Linked DNA regions of Catalinimonas alkaloidigena. The protein of the gene in region 1 interacts with the protein of each later gene in a pairwise test. Links are inferred from orthologs where the notes say so. Each region holds a gene or a part of one and is shown on either strand. Other genes may lie near its edges. The genes, in order: def and BLR44_RS21440.

The links.
Region 2: the proteins of def (region 1) and BLR44_RS21440 interact in binary tests that used the Escherichia coli proteins (3 or more experiments, as listed by UniProt). The link is inferred for Catalinimonas alkaloidigena from one-to-one orthologs.

The regions. Positions count from the first base shown.
Region 1 is NZ_FNFO01000003.1:727,222-737,418, forward strand. What follows is about bases 3,666-6,457. They hold def (peptide deformylase), read right to left. Parts: upstream 5,451-6,457; coding sequence 4,881-5,450; downstream 3,666-4,880. Other genes in these bases: BLR44_RS10270 (RluA family pseudouridine synthase), read right to left, coding at 3,666-3,996; panB (3-methyl-2-oxobutanoate hydroxymethyltransferase), read right to left, coding at 4,002-4,820; ruvX (Holliday junction resolvase RuvX), read right to left, coding at 5,559-5,999; BLR44_RS10290 (hypothetical protein), read right to left, coding at 5,999-6,457. Outside these bases: BLR44_RS10245 (glycosyltransferase), read right to left, coding at 1-656; BLR44_RS10250 (TetR/AcrR family transcriptional regulator), read right to left, coding at 1,288-1,860; BLR44_RS10255 (FeoB-associated Cys-rich membrane protein), read right to left, coding at 1,888-2,067; BLR44_RS10260 (SRPBCC family protein), read right to left, coding at 2,112-2,561; BLR44_RS10265 (hypothetical protein), read left to right, coding at 2,657-3,259; more of BLR44_RS10270, read right to left, coding at 3,256-3,665; more of BLR44_RS10290, read right to left, coding at 6,458-6,754; BLR44_RS10295 (porin family protein), read right to left, coding at 6,989-7,669; BLR44_RS10300 (hypothetical protein), read left to right, coding at 7,883-9,052; BLR44_RS10305 (GAF domain-containing protein), read left to right, coding at 9,396-10,197. UniProt on the Escherichia coli protein: Removes the formyl group from the N-terminal Met of newly synthesized proteins. Requires at least a dipeptide for an efficient rate of reaction. N-terminal L-methionine is a prerequisite for activity but the enzyme has broad specificity at other positions.
Region 2 is NZ_FNFO01000010.1:26,783-37,010, forward strand. The notes cover bases 3,449-6,271. They hold BLR44_RS21440 (aspartate-semialdehyde dehydrogenase), read right to left. Parts: upstream 5,453-6,271; coding sequence 4,445-5,452; downstream 3,449-4,444. Other genes in these bases: BLR44_RS21430 (DUF4293 domain-containing protein), read left to right, coding at 3,669-4,160; BLR44_RS21435 (hypothetical protein), read right to left, coding at 4,161-4,346; BLR44_RS21445 (lamin tail domain-containing protein), read left to right, coding at 6,154-6,271. Also shown: BLR44_RS21415 (DUF3857 domain-containing protein), read left to right, coding at 1-2,421; BLR44_RS21420 (lipocalin-like domain-containing protein), read right to left, coding at 2,479-2,916; BLR44_RS29325 (LysM peptidoglycan-binding domain-containing protein), read left to right, coding at 3,031-3,417; more of BLR44_RS21445, read left to right, coding at 6,272-8,100; BLR44_RS21450 (glycosyltransferase family 39 protein), read left to right, coding at 8,104-9,681; BLR44_RS21455 (isoaspartyl peptidase/L-asparaginase family protein), read right to left, coding at 9,686-10,228.

The DNA.
Region 1 (10,197 bases):
ACCACATCGGGAAACTCTTGAACGATAGGTGCTAGTGCCTCGATGCCCGTTTCGATACTTTTATTCGGACTCAGGAGACCAAAAGTGGAGAAGACAGTTTTGCCTTCTAACTCGTATTTGCGTTTTAACGCAAGCGGGTCTTTCCATGCAATGGCGGGCGTACCGTGCGGCACTACCCGCAGTTGGTCTGCATCAATGCCGTATTCTTCTTCCAGAATGTGAGCGGAATTGTGAGTCATCACCGTGCAGCGTACCGCCAGCGTGCAAAGGCTGCGCACCAATTCCCGCCGCTTCGCATCAGGTGCAGGCAGTACCGTATGAAAGGTCAGCACCACAGGCTTCTCCAACTTCAGCATCATCTGCAACAGGTAGCTACCGTACTCCCCACCGAATAATCCGAACTCGTGCTGTACGTGGATCAGCCGGATGGCTGGGTTGTGATTAATCTCCTGCACCATACGAGCGCACGCTTCTTCGTTCCAGGCGTCGAAATGGTACAGCACCCGCGGGTCCGTATACCGTGGTTGAGTTCCCGGCTCGTCCAGCGCACATACCTTGATGTCGAATGCCTCTTCGTACTGGCTGTTCAACGCATTTATTAAATCTTCGCTATAGGTAGCAATTCCGCACTCACGTGGCGGAAAAGAGGTGATCATTAAAAGTTGAGCTTTCTCTTGTTTCATAGGGGCACATTTAGAGCGTAGTACAAATCACTTACTGCAATTCATTTCAGTTTAAAAACGAGAAGTGGTAGAGGTAAAAAAGTGAGCGCGCGAAAAAATGTTTCCGGTTTGCGAGCGCATTCCCTGCGGGAAATCGCTCTTTGTAGGCTTGTTTTCGACGTCGAAAATCAACGCGCACACCCATATAAAAAACGCAGAATAAGCGATTTGGTTAGGCCTTTGAACAAAGAAAAATACCTGCCTTCTGGACCTTCTTAAGTCCAATTTACAGTACTTAGCACGCGTGCTGGATGGTAGTATTTTTTGTTCTGAAAGAGGGTTTTTGTGAGGCGTGTAAGATCGAGTCGCATACCTCCATAAATACCATATCGCGTGCCGCTACTTTAGTGTTCCACATGGAACATTTCAATCTGCTTTTTGTGAAAACCATAAGAGTTCCACGTGGAACAAGCCTAACAAAATGCATGGAGACGAAAAGTTCTATGCTGTCCTTTAATAAATGAATTAAAAGTGGTATTTAATCGATTTAGTCATAAGAATGAACGTTCATTCTAAAATGATCAAATAAGAGTGAATGTTCATTCCTATTGGAAGATAAAAATTTTTAACGCCGTACGGCATCCCAACAAGCGGCCGCATTCAGCTGCATCAAATCTTCTGATAATTCCATTTCTCCTGTATGATGTAAACGGCAAAGTGCCCGCAGCGGCGCGAAAATCAGGGCATACAGGCAGGTATTCGACAAGTCTTTCATGAACTGCTGTTCACGCGCATAATCCAGAAATTGGTCAATTTCCTGTAGCAATTGCTGGTGCTCTTCGTCAGGCTGATAGGGGAAAGGCGAGAGGTCAAACTGGTCTAAAAAGCCCAGATGATCGGGGTTGAGAATGAAGTATTTGGCGAGATTTTTCCAGACGCGCATGAATCGCTCACGTACGGGCACTTCGGCTTGGTAATTTTCGAGCATTGCCTTGTCGGCCGCAAGGCGAATTTCGCGGTACAATTGCTGTATGAGGTCTTCTTTGCTTTTGAAGTACCGGTAAATCGTGCCCGCGCCCACTTGTGCTTCCTGTGCGATCAGCGACATGGGTGTGCCGTGAAAACCGTGTGATTTGATGAGGCGTAGGGTCGCGCGTAGAATATCGTCCCGCTTACCGCCGGATGAATTTTGCTCCATAAACAGACAATAAGTTTATGGGTAAAACTAACGGGTATTTGATTGTGGGAGAGGAATGTCGTTAAACTTGGCTGCCGCCTGACACTTGGCGCAACCGCCGCCGCAACCCGCCGAAGCATCCCGCTTCAGAAAGCTGCGCCAGAACATACGACCCAGGTAGAAGGCCGCGGCCAGAAAGAGGAGTGCGATGATTGCGTACTGCCACATAGATTTTACAACTCCAAACCGAACAGGAAAGTTGCATCAGCGGGCTACGCCGATGCCGTGTCGAAGTAACGGCGGTAGATGGGCTGCCGGTAGAGGAACTGCGCCCAAAAGCCCGGAGCCGCAGCAATTTCAACCGCTCGTGACGCCATACGGTACTCCACTTCGTCGATGATCAGCGTATGGTGCGCAGACAGCCGAAGCAACCGATGGCGGTGGCGCCAGTACGTCAGCAGCGGCGGCAGCGCCAGGCCTTCGTCCACAAAATAAGATTCGGTTTCGGAGCGGCGCACCTCGGTAATCAAGCTTACCCAGGCAAACTGCACCACGCCCAGGTCGAGAGACAGGTGGACTTGGTCGCCCTCTTGGTTGCCATCGTAACGCAGGAGCCGCACCGGCGGGAAGGGCGGGGCCAGGGCTTCGAACAACTCCTGGTCGAAACGTTGCCACACTTGTTCGAGCGGACAACGGACTTGGGTTCTGACAATTACTTTCATCTTACTACTTTCGTAAGCAACCTTCTTACCTACGGATCTTATCCAAAAGGGATGGCATACCGAACGCGCCGGACCGGCGTTACAAAGAAAAACGTATGATGAAATACCTGATTTACCTCCTTCTGTTGAGCGGCTTGCTGTCAGGGCCGCTGTGCGCCCAGTACGTACAAGAAGAGGACTCGACCGAAGCGACCTCGCCGGTGATTACGCCACAGCGCCAACCGCAGCGTCCTGCCTGGCGCGACCGCATCTTTCCGGGTGGGTCGTTCTGGCTTCAGTTCGGCAACAATACCTACGTACAGATTGCGCCGCTGGTGGGCTATCGGGTTACCGACCGTTTCTCGGCGGGCGTCGGGGTCAATTACATCTACCAGCGGCGTCGGCTATACTACAGCAACGGCCAGCCGCTGGTCTTGAAGAATTCGGTGTATGGAGGAAAATTGTTCGGTCGCTACACGTTGTACAAGAACATCTTCGCGCAGGCCGAACTGGAGGCGCTGAATTTTGAGAATCTCAACGAAGCGACGTGGACCGTCGAGCGCCAGTGGATCACCAGTCCGTTGGTAGGAGGGGGCGTCATCTTCCCCATCGGGCAGCGCGCCACGTTCATCATGGCCGCGCTGTACAACCTGAATTACGATCCGAGTCGGAACGTTTACGGCAGCCCGATCATCGTCCGTACGGGCTTCAACTTCTAGTGCAGGAAGTCGAGGTTTTTGTCTTTGACGTCGGGTTTCTCCAGGGTGAGGAACTGATCCCAGAAGCCATCGTCGGGAATGCCTGCCAGGCAAATCAAAGGCTCTTTTTTGATGGGATGGATAAAGTCGAGGCGCCGCGCGTGCAGGCTGATGCTGGCGTCGCGGTTAGGTTTGGCGAAGCCGTACTTCACATCCCCGCGGATGGGACTACCGATGGAGGCCAACTGCACGCGGATCTGATGGGGGCGTCCCGTTACGGGCAGCACTTCCAACAGGTGGAACCCGTTCAGGGTACCTTTGTACTCGTACGTTAATTCGGCCTTTTGCGCATCGCCTTTGGGCTCGTCGTAAGCCGTCACCACGTTGCGGCTTTCGTCTTTCATCAGCCAGTGGGTCAGCTTCGCCGAATCGTGTTCGGGCCGTCGGCCCACAATCGCCCAGTATGTTTTCTTCACGTCACGGCGACGGAACAGCAGGTTCATCCGTTCCAGCCCCTTCGAGGTTTTGGCCAGCACCACCAGGCCGCTGACCGGCCGGTCGAGGCGGTGGACAACGCCCACAAACACGTTGCCGGGCTTGTTGTATTTCTGCTTGAGGAACTCTTTCGCCATTTCCGACAGCGGCGGGTCGCCGGTCTGGTCTCCCTGCACCAGCACTCCCGACGCCTTGTTGACGATCAGCAGGTGGTTGTCTTCGTAAACGACCTGAAAGTATTTCTGATAAGGATTCTTCTCCATGAGCGTTAGTAGCTTTCCTGTGCGTTCGGGAAATCCTCTTCCTTCACGTCACGAATGTATTGTTCCACGGCCCCTTGCATGAGGTTGTACAACTCGGCATAGCGCCGCAGGAACCGGGGTTGAAAATCTTTGGTGATGCCCAGCATGTCGTGGGTGACCAATACCTGTCCGTCGACGAAGTTGCCCGCGCCGATGCCGATCACCGGAATAGTGAGCGCCTCCGCAACGCGCCGGGCCAGGTCGGCCGGAATTTTTTCGAGTACCAGGCCAAAGCAGCCGCATGCTTCCAACAGCTTCGCGTCTTCAATCAGCTTTTGGGCTTCGTCTTCTTCACGGGCACGCACGCTGTACGTCCCGAATTTATAGATTGACTGCGGCGTCAGGCCCAGGTGCCCCATCACAGGGACGCCCGCACTCAGGATGCGCGCCACCGACTCGCGAATCTCGTGGCCACCTTCCATCTTGATGGCGTGCGCCCCCGATTCTTTCATGATGCGAATGGCCGACCGCAGCGCCTCGGACGAGTTCCCCTGATACGAGCCAAACGGCAGATCGACCACCACCAGGCAGCGCCGAATGGCGCGCACCACCGACGAGGCGTGGTAGATCATCTGGTCAAGCGTGATGGGGAGCGTGGTTTCGTGACCGGCCATTACGTTCGAGGCCGAATCGCCGACCAGCAGCACGTCGATGCCGGCAGCGTCCAGGATGCGTGCCATCGAGAAATCGTAGGCCGTCAGCATCGAGATTTTTTCACCGCGGCCCTTCATTTCCTGAAGGATGTGGGTGGTGATACGCTTGATGTCAGATTTATGGACAGACATGGAAGGGAGAAATGGATGAGCGCCCGAAATTACCAGAAAGATGCGCGACCGTGCGTGGAATTACCGACGACCCGCTTTGGCGACCGCCGGAAAACGCATCCGGTATTCGACGTCGATCTTCCCTTTGCTGATGTTGCCGAGCTTGTTTTTGATCAACTGGCGCTTGAAAGGCGAGAGGTAATCGGTAAACAGCACGCCTTCCAGGTGGTCGTATTCGTGTTGAATTACCCGGGCCGCCATGCCGTCGAACTCTTCAACGTATTCTTTCCAGTCAGTGTCGAAATAGCGCAGCTTGACGCGGGGCTGGCGAAAAACGTCCTCCCGAATCTTCGGAATGCTCAGGCACCCTTCTTCGTATGCCCACTTCTCGCCGGTTTCTTCCAGAATCTGCGGATTGATAAACGCTTTTTTGAAACCCTTCAGGTTGTCTTCGTCCATCGCTTCGGCATCGACCACAAACACGCGGATGCTTTTCCCGATCTGCGGGGCGGCCAGCCCTACACCGCTGGCGGCATACATGGTTTCAAACATATCGTCGACCAGCTTTTTCAGGTCGAGCTGGTTGGGTGTAATTTCTTTGGCGCGTTGTTTCAGGACAGGATCGCCGTACGCTACAATGGGATAGATCATAGAAATAAATACGTTGCGGAGTACCTATGGGGTAACAGCCGAGGCAATTCGAAAATTCAAAGGTACAGCCTTCTGCGGAAATTTTGCCGACTGAAAAAAGGAGCGGGGCTAACCGCGCAGGGCGCGTCGTTCCATAAAAGACTGGAGGATGATGGCGGCACTCACCTTGTCGATGTTGCCTTTCTGCGCGCGGTCTTTCTTTTTGCTGCCTCCGGCGATCATGGCCTGCAGGGCCATCTGGGAGGTGAAGCGCTCGTCGACCAAGTGCACTTCTTTGTCGGGAAAAGTCGCTTGCAGTTTCCGCACGAAGCCGCGCACGTGGGGCGTGGCGTTGGTTTCTTCGTTGTTCAGGCGGCGCGGCATGCCCACCACAAACGCGGCAATTGGTTCCTGGGCCGCATACTGTTGCAAAAACGTAAAAATCTCTTGTGCGTGGACGGTCGTTAGCGGCGTGGCGATCAGCTGCAACGTGTCGGTTACGGCAATGCCCACGCGCTTGGTGCCGTAGTCGATGGCTACCAGCCGTCCCGAAGTAGTCGAGCTTTCCATCAGTTGTACGAGGCCGTGCGGCGCAACGACTGTTTCACTTCCTGTTCCAGGCAGAGCGCCTTGGGAAAGAGTACGTGGTTTTCGATGGAGGCGTGGCGCTGCAGATCTTCTTCCAGCAACCGCAACTCGGTGTACAGCACCCGGACGTGCAGGTGGTCCTGCGGATGCAGGTCGTACTGTTGCGTGATCTGCCGAATGCCCGTCATGTCGTCGTCGTCGTCGTGATGCTCCACCGCAAACTGCTGGATCGAGTGGCGTTCCAGGTCGTAGAACATGGACGCGCACGAACGCTTGCCCAGCTTCACTTCCTGAAGCTTGAGGATGTAGGCGAACAGCGTATCTTCTTCCTCGTGAATGTGATGGATGAAGTCTTCCGCAAACAACGGAAACACCAGTTGCAGGTCGTGGCCGATCTGAGGCTTGTGGAAAAACGAAGGGAGCGTGCGGGCCAGAAGCTGGCGCACAAACGGCAGTTTTTCGCGGAGGTACAGCCGGTGCGTATGGCGCAAAAACGCGATGATCGCGTTGACCGGGTACGTCGCCCACGCCAGGTCCTCGCGGGTAGGCGGGGCGATGCGCTGTTTCAGGCGGTTCAGGAGCAAATCGACCGAGTAGCCGCGGCGTCGGCAAACTTCCGCCAGCGTCAGACTCCCGCAGTCGTAAAAAGGAATGCCTTCCTGATACAACACGGCGGCGCGTGCATGGTTTTCGGTGACCAACTCTTCGATCGTACGCTTTTCTATACCAATTGCCATGAAACTAGTTTTCGGATGATCCGGATGCGTAAAACTACAAAAAAGCCCAATGCGTTCCGGTGACATTCGTCATGCACCACCATTTCCTAAGAACGCAAATTTCCGGCAAATCGCCTGTTAGGCAAGAATGAATTATGTAGAATGGTTCAAAATAACCTAAAATAAAATAGCATTCAACAAAAAAGCTCCGCCATCCGAAGACGGCGAAGCTTTCTAACGATGAAACCTGGATGCTTACAAGCCGAAGGCAATAAATACCTGAGCGACTGAATTTTTTGAACCGTTGGTGACCGTTTCGGCCAGGAAGGTCTGCCCGACGTTGCGCAGCCCGTAGTTGTAGCGGGCGCCCAGCTGAAAGCCTTTGATGTCGAGGGCGATGCCACCGGCCAGACCGTAGTCGATCGCGTTGAAATTGTCACGGTTTACTTCCGTGCTGCTGGGGTCCTGTCCGGTAGTCGGCACGCCGTTGTTGTCGACGCGAAGATTTTTCACTTTCGCCGACAGCAGGTACGATACGTACGGACCGGCCTGGATGCTTACGGGACCGGCGGTTAGCGAGGCCAATACGGGCAGCTGCAGGTAACCCAGGCTGAAGTTGATCTGCTGCTGGCTGCCTTGCACGTTGGTGTAGCTGCCGATTTTGGAGCCCGCCGTAGTATAGAGCAGCTCCGGTTGCACCGCAAACACCGCCGCTACGGGAATTTTGGCCCACAGACCGGCGTGAGCGCCGAACTTGGCCTTTTCGTCCGACACGTCATTAACGTACAGGTTCGAGAGGTTGATCCCCCCTTTGATGCCGACACGCGCCTCCTGGTCGCTCAACTGCGCCTGCGCGCGAGGAACCAGAAGCGTAAAAAGGAGTAGGAAGGCAGAAGCGCTTCCGACCAAGGATATGCGGTTTACTAGATTTTTCATAGGAATACTGATCAAAAAGTGTTTAACAAAATAGGAGGTAACATTATCCTCCGTTACTGTCTGTTACGAATGAGAAATGTAAATGTTGATATACGGGCGTTACTTTTTGCAATAATTGTTGTGCGAAGCTGACCGCTACCACCCGAGACAGGAAGGCGGGCTTTGCGGAGAAACAATCGTTACTTTTGCGCCGCCAACTTTAGACCCACGTGCATGCAACTTCTGGAAGTCAACGATAACCCCCAGTACAAGAAAGAGTTTATTCAATTTCCCGTCCGGCTGTATAAAAACGAAAAGCTCTGGATCCGGCCTATGGATCACGAGATCGAGGAGGTGTTCGATCCCAAGAAAAACAAGTCGTTCCGACAAGGGGAGTGTATACGTTGGATTCTGCAGAACAACGCGGGCGAAACCATCGGGCGGGTGGCCGCCTTCTTCAATAAGAAAACGGCGCGCTCGTACGAGCAACCCACCGGTGGCTTGGGCTTTTTCGATTGCATTGACGACGAGGCGGCGGCCTTCCAGCTTTTCGACGCCTGCAAAGCGTGGTTGCAGGAACGCGGCATGGAAGCGATGGACGGACCGATCAACTTTGGTGACCGCGACCGCTGGTGGGGCGTGCTGATCGACGGGTTCGACAAGGAGCCGAACTACGGCATGTTCTACCACTTTCCGTACTACCAGCGTCTGTTCGAAGCGTACGGGTTTCAGATCTATTACAAACAGTTCACCTACGCGCGCAAGGTGCTCGATCCGCTTTCCGAACAGGTAAACGCCAAGGCCGAGCGCGTTGCTCGCGACCCAAACTATACGTTCCGGCACATCGAAAAGAAGAAGCTGGATGCGTATGCCGAAGAGTTCCGCACCATCTACAACAAGGCGTGGACACGTCACCAGGGCGTAGCAGCCATGTCGTCGGCGCAGGCCAAAGGGCTGATGCAGAAAATGAAGCCCATCCTCGACGAGGACATCATCTGGTTCTCTTATTATAAAGGAGAGCCGGTGGGGTTCTTCATCATTCTGCCGGAATTGAACCAGATTTTCAAACACTTGAATGGCAAGCTCGACTGGTGGGGCAAGCTTCAGTTTGTCTACCACAAGTGGCGCGGCACCTGCAAAAAAATGTTCGGGGTCGTCTTCGGCATTGTGCCTGAGCATCAGGGCAAAGGATTGGAAGGAGCCATGGTGGTGGCGACCGGCAAGCACGTCCAGCACGAAGGATTTCGGTACCAGGATTTCGAGATGAACTGGATCGGCGATTTCAACCCGAAAATGGTGCACGTTGCCGAACAAATGGGCGGACGCCTGGCCAAAGTGCACGCTACGTATCGCAAACTTTTCGACGAAACCAAGCCCTTCACACGTGCGAAAGTGATCGAGTAAGTGCTGCTTTGGAACCCGTTGCAAGCGATTGCATGCGAAGCTGCAGTTCTACGTGTCGCTCTTACTCCCGGCAGCTTGCACTGTATGCGCATGCAGTGCGGTGACCGTTGTGGTAGAACCGTGCAAATGCGCTGCAAGTGCCTGATTCTCTACGATGAATAATTCTTTCGAGGCAAAGCAGTAGTACATCGCTACTTTCTAACGAGCGCTTTTCTTCCTTGAACTTACTGGCGAAAGAGCTACCCGCAATGTCGCTGCGGCAGGCAGGACGAAATTGCAATCTTTGAGAATTCAATTCTTAACGACTGCTCCCTCCCTGCGTCTGACACCCAAGTAGTTCTTTATGAAAAAAATTACCCGTTTCTTCCAGGAGAAAGGCATCATGGTGGGCATTGTAACCATTGCAGGTCTCCTTTTGCTGAATGCCGTTCTCACCTACCAGAGTCGCCAGGGCGTGCTGGCTTACAACGAAGGCCGCGACCGGCTGCGGAACATCGACAAGATCGTCCAGAACATCAACACCGACGTAAAAAATACGGATCTGGGCTTCCGGGGCTTCTACATTGTACCCGAGGATAAATTTATGATTCCGTATACCCACGCCGTAACCAGCCACAAGCAAAACCTGGATTCGCTGGAGTCGCTGTTGCGGGCGCAGGGGTATCCGCATCCCGAAGAGGCCCGGCAGGTTAAGCAGGCCATCAGCGAATACATTGCCACCATGGGTCGGATGATCGAATGGAAAAGGCAGGGCAACGAAGAGGCAATTCTAGAGGTTTTTCAGAAAGATCCGGGCTATGACCTGTACATGAGCTACACCGCTTTCTTCAAAAAAGTGGACCTTTTCCTGGCCGAGTCGGCTGACTTGCAGGAAGCTCATTACAAAGCAGGCATCAAAATGCTGTTGATCGTGCAGGTACTCCTGATCGGACTGGGGTTGCCGATTCTGATCTGGGTAGTCTACCGGCTCAACCAAGTGGCGCAAAGCAGGCACAAATTATTTGCCGAACTGGCGCAAAGCAACCGGCAGTACATTTTCTCCGACGGGAACACCGAAGCGACGGTTCAGAACGAACAGAGCATTATCAACGGCATCATCGGCAATTTGCAGACGGCGCTTCAATTCATTCACAGCATTACGAACG
Region 2 (10,228 bases), on another replicon or contig:
CTCACCAGCGGAACAGCTTACCTGCTGGACGATAAGCAGCACCACGTCGCGCAGCAGACCAGTTATTTCCATCATGCGTACCGCATCACCCATCCCAGCGGCGTACAGGAGGCTTCGGAAATTGAAGTTTCGTATGATCCCACGTTTCAGCAACTGATTTTCCACCGCGTCCGCATCCGGCGCAACGGCCAGGAGATTGATCAACTGGACCCGGCCCGTTTTCGGGTGATGCAACGGGAAGAGGGCAAAGAGAGCCATCTGTACGACGGCACACTGACGGCCCTCCTGCTGCTGGAAGACGTGCGGGCCGGCGACGAAATAGAATACGCCTATTCGATCCGGGGTCGCAATCCGTTGTACGGTTCACACTTCTACCTGCGCTTCTACCTGCGTCATTACGCGCCGTTCGGGCAGATTTACGCCCGCATCGTCTCGCCCCGTGCTCTGACAACCGAGCACTTCAACACCACACACAAGCCGGCCTTGAAACAAAGCAACGGCACCTGGGAATATGTCTGGGATGCCCAACGCATAAAAGCGCTGGAGGTAGACGACCATGTGCCCTATTGGTACGATCCGTTCGATCAGGTTCAGGTAACGGATTTTGCGTCGTGGCAGGTTCTCAACGACCTGTTACTACCTCACTACACGCTGGCGAAACCGACCGGATCGCTGGCGGCTTTTGTTGAGCGACTCAAAGCAACCTACCCTACGCCGGAACAGCGGCTGGAAGCGGCGCTGGATTTCGTGCAGAACGAAGTACGCTACACGGGACTGGAATCGGGCATTGGTGCGTACAAACCTCGTCCGGCCACCGAAGTGTTCACCCAGCGTTTTGGCGACTGCAAGGACAAATCGCTGCTGCTGTGTTCCATGCTCCAGGCGATGGACATCGAAGCCCATCCGGCGCTGGTCAACAGCCAGATGCGCCAGGAAATTAAGACTTGGCTCCCGCTGCCGAACGCTTTCGATCATTGTGTGGTACAGGTCCGGTTCCGTGACCAGGCCTACTGGTACGACCCGACCATTAGTGGCCAGCAAGGCGCTTACGACACAGTCTACTTCCCGAACTACCGCACAGCGCTGGTGCTCTCTGACAACACACAAGGCCTGACGGATATTCCGGAATCGACCAACGTACGGACAGAAGTGATTGAAGAATTTTACCTGCCGCCGGTGGACGCGAAATCGACCGAGAATCGGGCGGGACTCCACATCACCACTGTTTACCACGGCTACGAGGCCGATTACCAGCGCAGCAATTTTACCAGTACACCACTGAAAAGCATCGAAAAAGACTACCTCAATTACTACGCGAACCTGTTCGATTCCATTACGGTGGCCTCGCCACTCGCTTACGTAGAAGACACGGTGCACAATACGCTGACCACGGCCGAGCATTACGAATTCTTCCACGTGTGGCAGACGCCGGACTCGCTGCATCCTGAACAACTGGCGTTCGACTTCTATCCCCGACAACTGACCGAAAAGATTCCGGAGTTTTATAGCAAGGTGCGGACCATGCCGGCCGGTTTGAGGTATCCCCTGCATTACCAGCACCGGGTGAAAGTCTACTTTCCGGAAAACTGGTCGTTCTACGCGTCCAATCGGGAAATGACAGGGCCAGGATTCTACTTTAAAGAAGAGGGTCGGATGCTGGAAGACAAGGTCGCGTTATTCGAATATGAGTTCCGCACTACACAAGCTTCCATTGCGGCCGAGGAGGTTGCCGAATTTGCCCGCCAGCGCGACGAGCTCGTCAACAATCTGGGCTATACGTTCACGTACAACACCGAAGCGGTCGGCGCGGCCTCTCGCTACAACGGCTGGGCGATCGGGCTGGCCCTGGTCGTAGTTGTGCTTTCCGGCTGGTGCATGTTGCGTGTGTATCGGTACGATCCCGCGCCCGGCATTTCTTACACTACCGAGGCGCTACCCATCGGAGGTTGGCTCATCCTGCCCGCCATCGGCCTTGTCATCGGTCCGTTTAAAGCCTTGCTGACGTTTTTTTCCAATGGGTATTTCAATGCCCTCAGTTGGCAATCATTCACTGACTCCACCTTAACGACCTATAACCCTGCGTTGGCCGCATTTTGGGCCCTGGAAATGAGCCTCAACATCTTCTTCTTCTGCGCAGTGCTCCTGCTGCTTGTACTGTTTTTCCAACGCCGCACCAGCCTGCCCAAACTCATTTCCCTTTATTACCTGAGTAGCCTGGGCTTCATTCTACTGGACTATGCCGCCACAGCAGCGTTCGGCGCCAGCGTGGACATGACCAATCAGATTCTGACTGCCGTGCTGTCTGCGGCCATCTGGGTGCCTTACTTCAACTTCTCGGAGCGCGTTCAGGAAACGTTCCTCAAGCGAAGCACGCCACGAGCTTATCATACGCTGGTCGAAACTCCGACCAGCGCCCGGTAACGAAAAGCCCTCTTGCGTCGGACGCGAGAGGGCTTTTTCTTGTTAGAGCGGATGGACTTAGCCTTCCGCTTCAAGTTCCAGGGTTGAGCCATCGGCGGCTTCCAGTTCCATCTGGTCTTCTTCCAGGCTCAGAACTTTGAACGATTCGGTGTGATTCTCGCCACTGAACTGCAACGACAGCGTTTGCGACGTGCGGTCATACATCCAGTTGCCTCCGGCGGCTTCCTGGCGGGTGTTCATCGAGAACGTGCCGTCCGCATTGAAAATCATCTGGTCGTTTTTGCGCTCCGTACGCGATAGTTTCTCGTTGTCGCCTTCGGCATTCGTGTGCTTGTCGGCATGCCAGGTTTTACTCGTACTGCCGGAGATCAGGTTCTGATCTCCGGCTTCGGTCATAGTCCCGGTTTCGGCCGTCGTATCCTGGCGCGTGTTACACGCAGCGGCGGACAGGCCCACCGCCAGCAAAAGTGTATGTATGATGTGTTTACGTTTCATAGGAATCGTGCTTGACTACCTCCTTTTACGGCCGACGGCGGGCCGTGTTGCCGAAAACCTCGTCTCTCCAATCCCGTTACATCTCTGTAAGTCGCATGAACAGAAGGCGACTGCATGAGTTATTTTATTAAACTGATTATCATCATGGGACTTAGCGATTTTTTTCGGAAGGGCGTAGAGAAACCGGTGGCGCAGAAGCCTGCGGCCCCATCTCAGCCTGCGCCAGCCGCCCCCAAACGTACATATACCGTAAAATCGGGCGATTCACTTTCTAAAATTGCCAAACAGCATTACGGCAATGCCAACGAATGGCGCCGCATCTTCGAGGCCAACCGCGGGATGATTCAGGACCCGAATCTGATTTATCCAGGACAGGAATTTGTGATCCCGGAGGCGCAAACCAGCAACGCCCCGACCGACGGGCAGCCGGTGCACGCAGCGAAGCCGTCGCGTCAGACCAACCCTCAGGCCACCAACCCGAGTAGTTTCTTTCACTCCTGATCTTAACGTCGCCTCTCTCGTCGGGAGGCGACGCTTTTTATCGCAATTCTTCCCCTTAACAAACGCTTGCGTTTCAGCATACTGCCAACCGAAACGCGCTTGTGCCACCCAATTCTGTCGAATACCAGGCCAGGCCCGCGATTATATTCTGCCGGGGTTTCCGTTCTGTAGAATCAGGAACCCGTTTTATTCAGGCCGGAAGCGGACGACACAAAGCGGATTTACTATTTTTGCCTCCCAATAGCATATTTATGATTCAACGCGTACAAACCCTTTTCCTGCTGGGCGTTGCCATCCTGATGATGGTGACCGTATTTGTCAACAGCTGGGAGAAGACCAATCCTGATACGGGCGAGCGTGCCACCCTCGATGCCTTTTACCTGACGCACCTGGAGCCGGTCGCCAACGAAACCGATTTTAAGAAATCGGCCGAACTACCGGCCTTTTACATTGCCATCCTGTGCATCATTTCCGCGGGACTGGCCGGGTTTTCCATCACCCGTTTCAACAACCGCCTGTTGCAGATGAAACTGGGCGCGGGCAATTCGCTGCTGATCGCGGGCACAGTGGTGGCCATCATGCTGCTGTCGCGCGAAGGCGAACAGCTTTTTGCGCCGACCATCGTAGGTGAATATAAAACCGGATTTTACCTGCCCATCGTAGCCATTTTCCTGAACATTTTGGCGAACCGGTTCATCAACCGCGACGAACGTCTGGTGCGGTCGATGGATCGCCTGCGCTAGTCACACGTCAGGCGGGCGATGGCTACGGCCAACGTAACGGATGAAGAGGATAATGATGGCGGTACTCACCGCAAGTTGCAACAGCGCCATGCCCATGTAACCGATCCGAAAAGCGAGGTAGGCAAAGCCTGCCACACTGGCCGCTACCAAAGCAATCAAAATAAATACGCGTGCAAAATCTTTCATATCCTTCTTGGATACGCGATTGCACTGGCCTACGATACGAAAAAGGCGTTACGAGCTAGCTCGTAACGCCTTTTCTTTTATGCTAATCGGGTCGATTTCTAGTTTTCGACGGCTTCGGTCGCCAGACCGGCTTCTACCAGGTATTCCGCAATCTGCACCGCGTTGGTGGCGGCTCCCTTGCGCAGGTTGTCGGCCACGATCCAGAGGTTCAACGTATTGGGCTGCGTGTCGTCCCGGCGGATACGCCCCACAAACACCTCGTTGCGTCCGTGTGCGTTCATCGGCATCGGATAGACCTGCTGCGACGGATTGTCTTCCAGCACCACGCCTTTGGTTTGGCTCAGGAGGGTGCGCACTTCGTCCAGATCGAAATCGTTGGCGAACTCAATGTTGACCGCTTCGGAGTGGCCGCCCATGACGGGAATGCGCACCGCCGTGGCCGTCACTTGGATGGAATCATCGCCCATGATTTTCTTGGTCTCGTTGACCATCTTCATCTCTTCCTTCGTGTAGCCGTTGTCCAGGAACACGTCGATCTGCGGAATCACGTTCAGGTCGATCGGATATTTGTAGGCCATTTCGCCCTGCTTGCCGGCCCGCTCGTTCATCATCTGGTCCACAGCCTTTTTGCCCGTACCGGTCACGGACTGATACGTCGATACGACGATCCGTTTAATTTGGTACTTTTCGTGCAACGGCGCCAGTACCAGTACCATCTGGATGGTGGAGCAGTTTGGGTTAGCAATGATCTTGTCTTCTGAAGTCAACACGTTGGCGTTGATCTCCGGCACAATCAACTTATGATCGGGGCTCATGCGCCACGCCGAAGAGTTGTCGATGACCGTAATGCCCGCCTCCGCAAATTTGGGAGCCAGCTCGAGCGACGTACCGCCCCCGGCCGAGAAAATCGCCATGGCCGGTTTTTGTGCGATGGCCTCATCGGCCAGACACACCTTGTAAGGCTGTCCGCGAAACTCTACTGTTTTTCCCAACGAACGTTCGGAAGCAACCGGAATCACCTCGGTGATTTCCAGTGATGATTCGGCCAAAACCTTCAGAATTTCGGTGCCTACCAGACCGGTAGCACCTACAACCGCTATTTTCATGATCCTGAAATTTAAGGGGGCGAAAATAAGAAAATTTACGCTATTTTTTCCCCATGATCAACCGTCTCATTTTTATCTGCTGGATGGGGTTAGGAACTTGGGCGAGCTATGCTCAGGTACAGGACGACTTCTCCGACGGTGATTTCACACAGAACCCCACTTGGGAGGGCGATGTCGCTGATTTTAAGATCAATACTGACAATCAACTTCAGCTTAATCAAGATAAGGCTAGCATTTCGCAATTGGTTACGTCTAGTGCGGTAACTAGCGACATGGAGTGGCAGTTTTATGTCCGGTTAGCTTTCGCTCCTTCATCACAAAATTATGCCCGTATCTACTTGCTAGCCGATCAAAAAAACTTGGATGGAAGCAATACAGATGGCTACTTTATTCAGCTTGGTGACCTCGGAAGCAATGACGGAATTGATCTATACAAACAAACAAATGGAAACTCAGGTCGCATTCTTCAGACCTTTCCGGGTGTAGCGGCAAGTCGACCAACCTTACGCATTCGCGTGACGCTGGAACACGACAGCTTGTGGACGATTTACGCAGATACATTAGGAGGATTTGCGTTCTTACCGGGCGGGGCAATCACTATAGCTCAGCAAGATCGTAGTGATTTTTTCGGCTTCTACTGCCGTTACACCGTTTCCAATGCTACTAAATTTTACCTGGATGATGTACTAGTGCGTCCGCTTGTGGTGGATACTGTAGCACCTGTCCTCACCAGCGTCACCGCGATTTCCGAGCACGAACTGAAACTTGCCTGGTCTGAGGCCCTCGACCCCACGGCTGCACAGGACACGACCAATTACCTTGTTCCGGAACTAGGCGCTCCGCAGACCGCAACTTTGCTCGCGCCCGATTCGGTGCTGCTGACGTTCTCGGAGGCCTTCGCAATCGAACAGGACTATCACCTGTCGGTGATTGGTACAAGCGATCTGGCCGGCAATCTGATGGAACCGATTGTGTTACCATTTCATTGGTTTCCCGGCTATTATCCCGCGCAGCCCTTCGAGGTAGTAATTCACGAAATTATGGCTGACCCTTCGCCCCCGCGCGATTTGCCGGACGCAGAGTACCTTGAACTACGTAACGTCACCTCAAACGTGCTATCGCTGACGGGTTATCGGCTGGAAGATGGGACGGGCACCACTACCTTGCCCGAACTACTCGTCCAACCCGACGAACTTGTAATTTTATGCAGTAGCTCCACACGTTCGGCTTTTTCGGCCTTTGGACGTGCTGTGGCAGTCCCTTCCTTTCCTTCGCTGCGCAACGATGGCGAACCGCTGGCGTTACGCGCCCCGGACGGAACCCTGATTCATGCCGTTACCTATTCGGACGAGTGGTACGGCGATGCCCAGAAGGCCGAAGGCGGCTGGTCGCTCGAAATGGTGGACGCTACTAACCCCTGCAGTGGCCGTACCAACTGGACCGCCAGTGTGGCCCCCCCGGGTGGAACCCCCGGACAGCTCAACTCGGTAGCCGCGTCGAACCCCGATTTGTCGAAACCACAACTGATCCGCGTGGAGGCGTTGGCGGCAGATTCGCTGCTGCTCGTTTTCAATGAATCGCTCGATAGCCTCAGCCTGGCGCAGGGAAGCTATGTGGTGCAGCCCGATGTCTCCATTGCCCGTGTGTTGATTGCTCCGCTGCAATTCGACCGGGCCGTATTGGCCTTGGCCGCGCCCCTACAGGCCGGACAACCCTATACCGTTACCGTTGGGAACATGCAGGATTGCGTCGGCAACACCATCGAAGGCGGACAGCCTTTTTCGTTTCTCCTGCCCGAACCTGCCGACTCGGGCGACATCATTCTCAACGAGATCTTGTTTGATCCCCACCCCGGTGGCGTCGATTTTGTGGAACTGGTCAATGTCTCGGAAAAGTACCTGCAACTCCAGGGGTGGCGACTCGCCAACGTGGAAGACGAGCAACTGGCTAATGAACGGTTGATCACTACCGAATCGTTTGTGGTCGCGCCGGGGCAATACGTGCTGCTAACGCCTGATCCGGCACTTACGCTACGCGATTATCCCAAAGCGGCTTCCGAGAATTTCTTACCGGTGGCATCACTGCCCGCCTTTCCGAACGATGCGGGCAGCGTTGTGCTCCTGAGCCCGGCGGGGCAACCGTGGCAACGCTTCGACTATGACGTGCGCGACCATTTCACCCTTCTTGACGACGAAGAGGGCGTATCGCTGGAACGCATCCGGATGGAGGGCCCGGTGAACGATCCGTCCAACTGGCAATCGGCCGCGGCCACGGCGGGTTATGCCACGCCCGGCTATCGTAATTCGCAAGCCACCGATCCGCTGATTACCCAGGGGACGCTGGCTGTAGAACCCGCTGTGTTTACCCCAGATCAGGACGGCGACCGCGATGTCACCACCATTCGGTATCAGTTCGATCAGAGCGGGTTTGTCGGGACGCTTACGCTGTACGACGACCACGGACGTGTCATCCGGCAACTGGCTCGCAACGAAATTCTGGGCACCGAAGGAACGTACAAATGGGACGGAACGCAGGACGACGGACGCAAAGCCCGCATCGGCATTTATCTGGTCCTCTTCGAAGTATTTCTCCTGAACGGTCATACCGAGATTTACCGTGACCAAGTTGTGGTTGGCTCTCGCTTTTAACCTATGATGCAAACCCTTTCTCCTTCGGTCCGGCCGGCCGCGCGCCTCACCGGGTCCGAGTCGCTAGTAGTAGCGGGCTTGATTCTCCTGAAACTGCTGGCGCATTTCCTGACCAATACGCGCTACGGCCTGCACCGCGACGAGTTTCTGTACCTGGCCCTGGGCGATCATCTGGCGGCCGGCTACATGGAAGTCCCTCCTTTTATCGCGTTTGCCGGGCGCCTGGTTACTTCGCTGCTGGGTCATTCAGAGTTTGTGGTGCGGCTGCTGCCGGCTCTGGTAAGCGCCGCGACGTTGTGGCTCACTGCCTTGATGACCAAGGAGTTCGGAGGGAAGTGGTTTGCCCTGCTGCTCGCCGGCGTAGCCATTCTGGTGTCGCCTTCGCACTTGCGGACAGGCTGGCTGTTTCAGCCGGTGGTCTTCGACATTTTTTTCTGGACGCTTTGCGCTTACCTGCTGCTGCGGTACCTGAAGACCCAACGTCCCCGCGTGCTTCTCTACCTGGGCGTTGCCATCGGCATTGGGCTTTTGAACAAACATTCGGTGCTGATTTTTGTGGCCGCGATGCTGCTGGCGCTGGCCCTGACGCCGCACCGTACGGCCTTTCAACAACGTGCACCGTACATAGCTGCGTTGGTGGCGTTCCTGATTTTCCTGCCGAACCTGATCTGGCAGGCCGTGCATCAGTTTCCGCTCGTGCATCATATGGAAGAATTGCGCCGAACGCAACTAGTACACGTTTCTGTGGCCGATTTTCTGGTATCACAACTGTTGATGAACCTTACGTCCGTCTTCATCTGGCTACCCGGGCTTTATTTTTTGCTGTGGACGCGTGGGGGTAAGCCGTACCGGGCGCTGGGATGGCTCTGCGTTTTGACCATTGTGCTGCTTCTGCTGGCCAGCGGCAAGGATTACTACGCGCTGGGAATCTACCCGATGCTGACTGCCGCGGGAGCATACCATCTCGAACAGATCCTCGGCAAGTGGGTCTGGGTGCGGCTTGCGTTGCCCGCGCTGATGGTGGGGCTGATCATTCCCACATTGCCCATTGCCCTGCCGGTGCTCTCGATGTCCAAATTGGTCAACTACTGTGAAGATGCCCGCGAGCGGGGTCTGGAGGGCGCGTTGCGCTGGGAAGATGGCGAGCTACACGCCATTCCACAGGATTATGCCGACATGAACGGGTGGCAAGAGCTCGCGTCGATTGTGCACCGCACGTACGAGGCCCTTCCCGAGGCCGAAAAGGCGCAGACACTGCTTTACGCAGAGAACTACGGGCAAGCCGGCGCGATCAATTACTATAACCGAAATAACGGACTGCCTACGGTCGTGAGTTTCAACGCGAGTTTCCTGGTGTGGGCACCCGACACCATCCGAGCGCAGAGCCTGATTTACGTCAACGACGAGACGGAAGACGTACGGCAGATGTTCCGTGACGTCCGGGAAGTGGGAAGAATTACGAACCCCTACGCCCGCGAAAAGGGTTTGCCGGTTTACTTATGCCGTCGGCCTCAGGTAGATTTTCCGGGCGTTTGGCACCGGCTGGCCCGCGAGCGAAAAGCAGTATTTGGCCTGGAGTAACTCGTTAATCTTTGTAAATCAACACCTTTGCTTTGGCCCCTTTCAGGCGGTAGCCGCGGTACATGCCTTCGGAGTTGAACGTCATGGTAATATTGCCTTTGCGGTCGATCCCGATAATGCCGCCGCTCCCGGGTTTCGCTTTTTCCAATTTGTCCAGAATCACCTGGCGCGCTGCTTCTTCCAAGCTAAGTCCTTTGTATTCCATGCGGGCCGAGATGTCGTAGGCCACGACGTTGCGAATGAAATACTCACCATGGCCGGTCGCCGAAATGGCACAGGTCGCATTGTTGGCATACGTACCCGCCCCGATGATGGGCGAATCGCCCACGCGCCCCCAGCGTTTGTTGGTCATGCCTCCGGTCGAAGTCCCGGCGGCCAGATTGCCCTGTTGGTCTAGTGCTACCGCGCCGACCGTCCCAAACTTATGCGGTGGACTGGGCGTGAGTTGACCAGAACCGTCGTGGTCCAGCTCCGTTTTTTCCTGCTCGATGATGCGCTGTAGCTGCTGGTAGCGCCGCTCGGTGTAGAAATACGACGGATCGACAAT